2 regions of the Rhodococcus parequi genome follow, and region 2 is predicted to be linked to the other one. Evidence: riboswitches for the same ligand, from Rfam matches in the RefSeq annotation. Region 2 holds a riboswitch; the other holds the start of a gene.
The links. Region 2 has a riboswitch for cobalamin ahead of ABEU20_RS13250 (ABC transporter substrate-binding protein). Riboswitches for the same ligand answer to the same signal wherever they lie in the genome.
Positions count from the first base shown of each region.

Region 1: linked by a shared signal. The riboswitch ahead of metE (5-methyltetrahydropteroyltriglutamate--homocysteine S-methyltransferase) and the one ahead of ABEU20_RS13250 (ABC transporter substrate-binding protein) in region 2 are both predicted to bind cobalamin.

Region 1 covers NZ_JBDLNV010000004.1:197,404-201,686, reverse strand. The annotation lists gene metE (5-methyltetrahydropteroyltriglutamate--homocysteine S-methyltransferase) at 1-1,854, opposite strand, end outside; cobalamin riboswitch at 2,019-2,196, opposite strand; gene ABEU20_RS12680 (ABC transporter substrate-binding protein) at 2,357-3,970, opposite strand; gene ABEU20_RS12675 (DUF7064 domain-containing protein) at 4,016-4,283, opposite strand, start outside.
Region 2 covers NZ_JBDLNV010000004.1:328,658-332,940, forward strand. The annotation lists gene ABEU20_RS13235 (MDR family MFS transporter) at 1-1,245, shown strand, start outside; partial or broken gene ABEU20_RS13240 (ABC transporter substrate-binding protein) at 1,392-1,553, shown strand; gene ABEU20_RS13245 (ABC transporter substrate-binding protein) at 1,580-2,449, shown strand; cobalamin riboswitch at 2,518-2,730, shown strand; gene ABEU20_RS13250 (ABC transporter substrate-binding protein) at 2,762-3,748, shown strand; gene ABEU20_RS13255 (FecCD family ABC transporter permease) at 3,745-4,283, shown strand, end outside.

The DNA.
Region 1 (4,283 bases), 130 kb from region 2:
GTCCAGGTAGGCCGGCTGGTCGGCGGCGCGCAACGGCAGCAACTCGCGCAGCGCGGGCTCGTCCACCTGGACGACCTTCGCGCCGGACGCCTCCAGATCGATCGTCTCGTCACGGATCGCGAGGGCGATCTGGTCGGCGGACTCGGCGAGCGGCTGGTCGTCGCGCACGAACGACCACGCCAGGATCGTCACCGGGCCGGTGAGCATGCCTTTGACGGGTTTGTCGGTGAGTGACTGTGCGTACGTGAACCATTCGACGGTCATCGGCTCGGGGCGGCGCACGTCGCCGAACAGGATCGGCGGCCGGACGCAGCGGCTGCCGTACGACTGCACCCAGCCGTTCGCGGTGGCGAAGAAGCCGTCGAGCTGCTCGGCGAAGTACTGCACCATGTCGTTGCGTTCGGGTTCGCCGTGGACCAGGACGTCCAGGCCCAGCTTCTCCTGCAGCGCAATCACGTCGGCCACCTCGGCCCGCATGCGGCGGACGTACTCGGCCTGATCGATCTCGCCCGTGCGCAGCGCCGCGCGGGCCACCCGGATCGCGGTGGTCTGCGGGTACGAGCCGATCGTGGTGGTCGGCAACTGCGGCAGCGGCAGCTCACTCGCCTGGACGGCACGACGGTCCGCCGCCGCGATACGGGTGCGGTCGGCATCCGTCAGGGCGGCGAGGCGATCGCGGATCGCGTCGTCGTGCAGTCGCGGATCGGCGGCGCGGGTGGCGGCCGCCGCACGCGCCTCGGACAGTTCGGCGGCGATCGCGTCGCGTCCCGAACGTAGGCCGGTCGCGAGAGTGGCGACTTCGCCGATCTTCTCGGAACCGAATGCCAGCCACGACCGCAGGGCGCCGTCCAACGCGTCCTCGCCGTCGAGCGTGTAAGGCACGTGCAGCAGTGAACACGACGTGGACACCGCCACCGAACCCGCACGCTCACGCAGGGTTTCGAGTGTGGCGAGTGACCCGTCCAGCCCGTTGCGCCAGACGTTGCGTCCGTCGACGACGCCGGCGACAAGGTGCTTGCGTTCGATATCCGGCGTCGCGATCACCGCGTCGAGGGAGCCGGCGACGAGGTCGACGGCGATGCCCTCGATGCCGGTCGAGGTGAGCACCGGCAGCGCCGCACCGAGGTCACCGAAGTACGACGCGACGAGGATCGCGGGACGGTGGTCGAGCGCGGCGAGGCGGTCGTACACCGACCGCGTCGCGGCCAGCTCGGCGTCGGTCCGGTCCGCCACCAGCGCCGGCTCGTCGATCTGCACCCACTCGGCGCCCGCGTCCGCGAGGCGGCTCAGCAGATCCGCGTACAGCGGCACGATCTCGTCCAGGCGATCTAGCGCGGAGCCGTCGTCGAACTTCGACAGCAGTAGGAAGGTGACCGGTCCGATGACCACCGGGCGGGCCGGAACACCGAGGGCGCGGGCCTCGGCGACCTCCCCGAGCACCTTGGCCGCGTTCAGCACGAAACTGGTCGCGGCGGTGATCTCGGGGACCAGGTAGTGGTAGTTGGTGTCGAACCACTTCGTCATCTCGAGCGGCGGCACGGTGTCGGTGCCGCGCGCGGCCGCGAAGTAGCGGTCCAGTTCGTCGTCGATCCCCGCGACCCGCTCGGGCAGCGCGCCCAACATGACGGCGGTGTCGAGCATCTGGTCGTAGTACGAGAAGGTGCCCACCGGGACGGAGTCGATCCCGGCCGAGGTCAGTTCGGCCCAGGCCTGTCGGCGCAGATCCTTGCCGACCGCCTCGAGTGCGGCGGCGTCGAGGTTCCCCGCCCAATAGGCCTCGACGGCCCTCTTCAGCTCGCGGCGGGGCCCGATGCGCGGGGAGCCCAGCACGGTTGCGGTGAAAGCGAATGTCACGTCGTTCTCCAGTTGCTCACAGCGTGGATGGTCACCGCCGGCAGACGAGAACGTAAGCGAGCCCTGGGTGCACCCGCCAGCGGGCAGCACGAAGTGCCGAGCATCGCCCATCTCGCCTTTTCCACGAGGCGGTGGACCGTCGGGCACGGCGTGCCCGACACAGTCGGCAGGTCTTCGGACTCGCGGGCGCTCGGCCGGGAATCGACCCGGCGAAACCTACTGGCCGTCGCTTCCCGGACCTGTCGGTCCAGTGCTCATGACGGCGGTCGTTCCCACTCACCGCTGCGGGACAGTCCCGGATTTCCACCGGGTTCCCTCTCACATCCGCCGGTCTGACGACCACGGATGCTTCGACGCCGGCGGCGGTCTTCGGGGCTCCTCACGACCGCACCCGGCGAACCAGCTGCACCGTCCAGCATAGGCCCTCGGAAACGACGATCGGGCGGACCCCGTGGTGGAGTCCGCCCGATCGAGGATCGAGTAGCGGAATGTGCGGTTGGTGCTACGACGCCGAATCCGGAGTGAGCCAGGCGTTTCCGAACAGCAGCACGCCGTCGGCGCTGGGCGTGATGCCGTGCGCGTTCTTGCTCCACGGGATGAAGTACTTACCGGCGCCGAGGACCATCATCGGGTTGGTCTCGTTCACGAGTGTCTGGATGTCCTCGAGGACCTGACGGCGGGCGTCGTCGCTCGACGCGGACTGCAGCTTGCCGAGGAGGGCGTCCATCTCGGGGTTCTGGTAGCCCAGGACATTGGAGGCCGACGTGCTCGCCAGGTTGCCGTACATCCGCATGAAAGGCGACTCGTCGAGGACGTTGAACGCCGACTCGCCCAGATCGAAATCGTGCTTGGCGTACATCATCTTGACCAGGTCGTTGATGCCGCTGTTGTAGACGATGTCGACGGTGAACCCGACCGCCTGCAGCATCGACTGGATCGCGAGTGCCCGGCGTTGCGCGCCCGGTTCGTTGAGGCCCGCGTAGGTGAGCTTGCCGTCGTAGCCGTCGGCCTTGGCCTCGGCCAGGACCTTCTTCGCGGTGTCCGGGTCGAACGTGGAGCCGGACACGTCTCCGTGCCACTGCGACCAGGACTGGAACATGTCGGTGCCCGGCATGCCGAAGCCGCCCTCGCCGCGCTCGTTGAACGTTTCGGGGTTCAGTGCCTTGACGATCGCCTCACGCACCCGCGGATCCGACGCCGCGCGTCCCTCGCGCTGGTTCAGTACCTGCACACCACCCATGCTGGCGGTGTAGACGTAGCCGACGTCCCCGGCCTCGAGTGCGTCGTGCACGGTGTCCGCAGCACGCAGGTACGCGGCCTGGATGCCGCCGCTGTGCAACGCGTCGAGCTTGGCCTGCTCGCCGACGATGGCCGGGAACCGCAACTTGTCCAGGTTCGGCTTGCCGTCCCAGTAGCCCGGATTGGCGGCCAGCACCAGTTCGTTCTGGGAGGCGAACTTCTCGACCGTGAACGGTCCGGCGCCGATCGGGGTGAAGGTGCCCTTCGCCATCGACGAGGGCGCCACGATCATGCCCGGCCCGGTCGTGAACATGATCGGGAACTCGTTCCACGGCTGCTTCAGGGTGAACACGACCGTCGACGGGTCGGGCGACTCGACCTTGTCGACCGTCACCTTCCACACCTGCGTGTGGGTGCCCTTCTTCTCGAGGTAGTGGTCGATGCTCCATTGCACCGCCGCCGCGTCGAGCACGGTGCCGTCGGTGAACGCCACCCCGTCGCGCAGCTTCAGGGTCCAGACGGTGTTGTCCCCGTTGGGCGTCAGCGACTGTGCCAGGTGCGGCTGGTACTCCTTGGACGCGGTGTCGTAGCGCACGAGGACGTCGTAGATGGCCGCCATCTCGGTGCCGCCGGTCGCGCCGCCGTCCTGCCGGTCGGCCGGATCCAGGCTGCTCACCGCGTTGTACGTCGCGTACGACAGCGTGCCGCCGGAGACCGGGTCGCCCCCGTCGGACTGCTCGCCGACCAGGCCCGTCGTGACATCGGAGGCGTCGGTCGCCGAGGTCGAACCCTCGCCTGCGCATCCGGCCACCAGGACCGTCGCGGCGGCCAACGCTGTGAACACCCTGCCGCACCGAACAAGTGACGATCGTGTCATTCGATCCTTCTTCCGTTCCGAGACTGCGTGATTGGGAAACGATTCCTACGGCGCCATCGCGCGTCCGTCGCGGAATCCGGACGGGTCGTGACGGCCGGCGACGCCGTGCTCGAACATGCCCCAGCCCTCGTCGCCGTTGCACGTCGCGCGGGCGATGTGCTCGACTGTGCCGTGCGGAATCCGCGGTGCCAGTGCGGGATCGGTCAGATCGTAGAGCGAGGACGAGCTCCAGCCGCGGCCCCGCCACTGCCCGTGATTCCACTCCGGGTCACTGCCGTATCCCGATCCGATCTGCAAGACGACGAATCCGAGC
Region 2 (4,283 bases):
TTCTCGGTGTACCTGCTGGCGCAGGCCGTGTCGGTTCCGATCTACGGCAAGCTGGCCGACATGTTCGGCCGCAAGCCGATCATGATGCTCGGCATCGCGGTGTTCGCGATCGGATCGCTCCTGTGTGGCGTCGCGTGGAGCATGCCGGCGCTGATCGTGTTCCGCGCGATCCAGGGCCTCGGCGCCGGTGCGGTGCAGCCGATGAGTCTGACGATCGCCGGTGACATCTATTCCGTTGCGGAGCGCGCCAAGGTCCAGGGCTACATCGCGAGTGTGTGGGGCGTCTCGGCGGTGCTCGGCCCGACGCTCGGCGGCATGTTCTCCGAGTACCTGTCGTGGCGGTGGATCTTCCTGGTCAACCTGCCGCTGTGCGCCGTCGCGGCGTGGATGCTGATGCGGAACTTCGCGGAGGAAAAGGTCACCCGACGCAGTCGCATCGACTACCCGGGCGCGATCCTGTTGACCGGCGGCGCGGCGCTGATGATCCTCGGTCTCCTCGAGGGCGGGCAGGCCTGGGCCTGGATATCGCCCGCCGGCATCGGCGTGTTCGTCGCCGGGGCGCTGCTGCTCGCCGCGTTCGTCCTCGTCGAGCGGCGGGTGGCCGATCCGATCCTGCCGCTGCACATGCTCACCCGGCGGGTACTGGTCGCGAGCAGCCTGGTGTCGCTGTCGGTGGGCGCGATCCTGATGGGCCTGACGTCGTACGTGCCGACATTCGTGCAGGGCGTTCTCGGCACCGGCGCCCTCGTCGCGGGCTTCGCACTCGCGGTCCTGACGATCGGCTGGCCCATCGCCGCGTCTCAGGCGGGACGGCTGTATCTGCGCGTCGGGTTCCGGACGACCGCGCTGATCGGCAGTGCCCTCGTGCTAGCCGGGTCGGCGCTGCTCCTGCTGCTCGCGGACGGCTCCCCGGTGTGGCAGGTGGGCGCGACGTGCTTCGTCATCGGCTCCGGCATGGGCCTGATCGCGACGCCGACGCTCATCGCGGCGCAGTCCAGCGTCGACTGGTCCGAGCGCGGCGTGGTCACCTCCACCAACATGTTCGCCCGCTCGATCGGCAGCGCTGTCGGTGTCGCGGTGTTCGGCGCGCTCGTCAATTCCCGCGTCGGCGACTCCGCCGACCCCGATCCGACGGACCTCTCGGGCGCCATCCACCTGGTGTTCGTCGGCATCCTCGGGATCGCGGTGCTGCTGACGGTGTCGTCGGCTCTGATGCCGCGCGCCGAGAAGGCCCTCGCCGACTGACCGCGTCGCGCGACCGCGAGATCACCGCGCCGACGTGTGGCCGAATCCCGTTATCGGATGGCTTCTTCGGGAGAACCACGCCGCGCAGGCGGTGGATAGGTTGAGGCATTCCCCTTGCCGCGCCTATCAGATGGAGCACCACTTCCATGCCCGTGATCGAATCGACGAACATCGATACCCGCCTCCGAATCGGGAACCGCCACTCGAGCCTCCCTGCCTCCGCACGATCCGCACAGGACGTGGACCGCGAGTTCGGTGATCTCGTCGATGCCCTGACCCGACGCGGTTTCCTCACCGGTGCGGCCGGCCTCGGCGCTCTGGGCGCGCTGTCGGCGTGCTCGAACGGACCGGAGAGCAGCCCGACGTCCGACGCGTCGGTCGAGATCGTCGTGGGCGACGACCGATACCGGCTGCCGCGCGACCCCCAGCGTGTCGTCGTGCTCGAGGCGCGAGCCGCGCTCGACTTCGCCCTGCTCGCCGAGTATCCGATCGTCGCCACCAACTGGGACGACCAGTCGCAGCTCATGCAGAGGGTTCCCGCCGGGACGGAGCGCCTCGGCGGCACCAACAAGAACCGAACGCCGAAGCGATCCTCAGCTACGAACCGGATCTGTTGGTCGTGGGTCAGGGCTGGTGGGACTACTACCGGGAGCGCGGACTCCTGGGGACCGACATCGCGCCTGTTCTCGTCGTCGACCAAGGGACTCCCGGATCGGCGTGGAAGCGATCGATGACCGAGCAGTTGACGGCACTCGATCGACGCGACGTCGCCGACCGTGTGGTTGCTCGCTACAACGCCGAACTGGCGCAGGCGCGTGCCTCGATGGCCGGACTTCTCGACGGGAAGACCATCGCGATCGCGGGTGCGGACAAGGGACAGCTCTGGCTGCAGAACGACACGTTCGCGGTGTCGGTGGCGCGTGACCTCGGATTGAACGTGCTCACCGATCCCGCGCACGCCTCCGCGGACAACAGGGGAATCACCTTCTACGCGCTCGAACAACTCGACATCTTCGAGCAGGCGGATTTCGTCCTGTTGCAGAATCCCGACGCCGCCGAGGCCCAGTCCCCGACGTGGAAAAGGGTGCGCGCGGTCCGGGACGGTCATGTCGGGCAGCTGCGGTACGACCTCAACAGCGGTCTCGCACTGACCGCGATGGCGCTCGCCGCCGACATCGCGGAGCAGGTCCAGGTCATGCGCTGACGGCCCCGGACGGTTACGCACCGTCGTCCGCGCCCTCGACCGCGGAACAGCACGAAACCGACAAGGCCGACCATTGCCCGGGCAACGGTCGTCTATTCTTCACGATGTCGTCACGGTGTTCGGGAAGTCCGGTAGAAGCCGGCGCGGTACTCGCCACTGTGGGCAGGTACGTCGACTACTAGGGGTTCGACCCCAGCCACTGGATGTGAATACATCCGGGAAGGCGTAGTCGGCGGTCATCCCTGCCGAGCCAGGAGACCGGCCGTGACGCATAACTGCACGTTTTCCACGAGTCATGGAAGGCGGGTCGCTTTGCGTACCCCTATCTCTCGCCGAGTCATCTCCGCGGCGGCGGTGTCGATCGCCGCCGCCCTCACCCTCACCGCCTGCGGCGGGTCGTCGAACGACGACGCCGACACCGCGGCGATCTCCCTGCAGAACTGCGGCCGCACCGTCACCCTCGACGGTCCGGCCGAGCGGGCCGTCACTCTCAACCAGGGCGCCACCGAGTCGGCATTGTCGATCGGCGCCGAGGGGCAGATGGTCGGCACCGCATACCTCGACGACGCCGTCGCGCCGCAGTGGCAGGCCGCGTACGCGCAGGTTCCGGCACTGGACGAGAAGGACTACCCGAGCCGCGAGGCGCTGCTCGAGACCCGGCCGGACCTGGTGCTGGCGTCGTACTCGAGCGCGTTCGACGACAAGGCCGTCGGCTCGCACGAGTCGTTCGACGAGGTGGGCATCGCCACCTACGTCTCACCGTTCGGCTGCAAGGACAAGTCGAAGCGCCCGCCGGTCGCGTGGGAGTCGATCGCCACCGAGATCACCGACTACGGCACGCTGTTCGGACGTGAATCCGACGCCGACACCGTGGTCACGCAGATGCGCGAGACCCTGGCTGGCATCGAGTCCGCCGCGCCCGCGAAGGGCAAGACGATCTTCTGGTACGACAGCGGCACCGACACCCCGTACATCGGCGGCAACGCCGGCGGGCCGCAGCTGATCATCGACGCGGTCGGCGGCACCAACGTCTTCGCGAAGTCCGACGGCGCCTGGCTGGACGGGAGCTGGGAGACGGTGCTGGCCGCGAACCCGGACGTGATCGTGCTGGCCGACGCGTCGTGGGACACCGCCGAGGAGAAGAAGAACTATCTCCGGGGCGATCCCGCGCTCAAGGACCTGACGGCGGTGCGTGACGACGCGTTCGTCGTGGTGCCGTTCTCGGCGAGCACCCCCGGCCCGCGCCTGATCGAGGGCGCGTCACTGGTCAGCGAGCAGCTGGGCGGCGGCCGGGCATGAGCGTGCGCACCCGGGTTCCCGCCCGGGTAGCCGCGACGACCGCCACCGGTTGGTCGGCGGCGCTGGCCGCGCTGCTCGTGGTGAGCTGCGCGGCCGGTGTCGCGATCGGTGCCGCCGACCTGTCGATCGGCACCGTCGTCGAATCCATCGCCGGACGCCTCGGCATCGGGCCGGGCACCGACCTGCTGACCACGCACATCGTCGTCGACCTGCGGTTGCCGAGAGTCCTCGCGGCAGCGCTGGTCGGTGCCGGGCTGGCCCTGTGCGGGGCCGTGCTGCAGTCGCTGACCGGCAACGCGCTGGCCGACCCGTACCTGCTGGGCATGTCCGGCGGCGCCTCGCTCGGCGCGGTCCTCGCGCTCACGGCCGGCGTCGGTACCGTCGGCTTCCTGGGGATGGGCGCGGTCTCGGTGGCCGCGTTCGTCGCCGCGCTGGGGAGCCTGCTGCTGGTGTTCCTCATCTCGACGTCCCGGTCCGGTGCACTCCTGCCCGGACGGCTCGTGCTCGCCGGCATCGCGGTGGGGCAGTTCGCGGC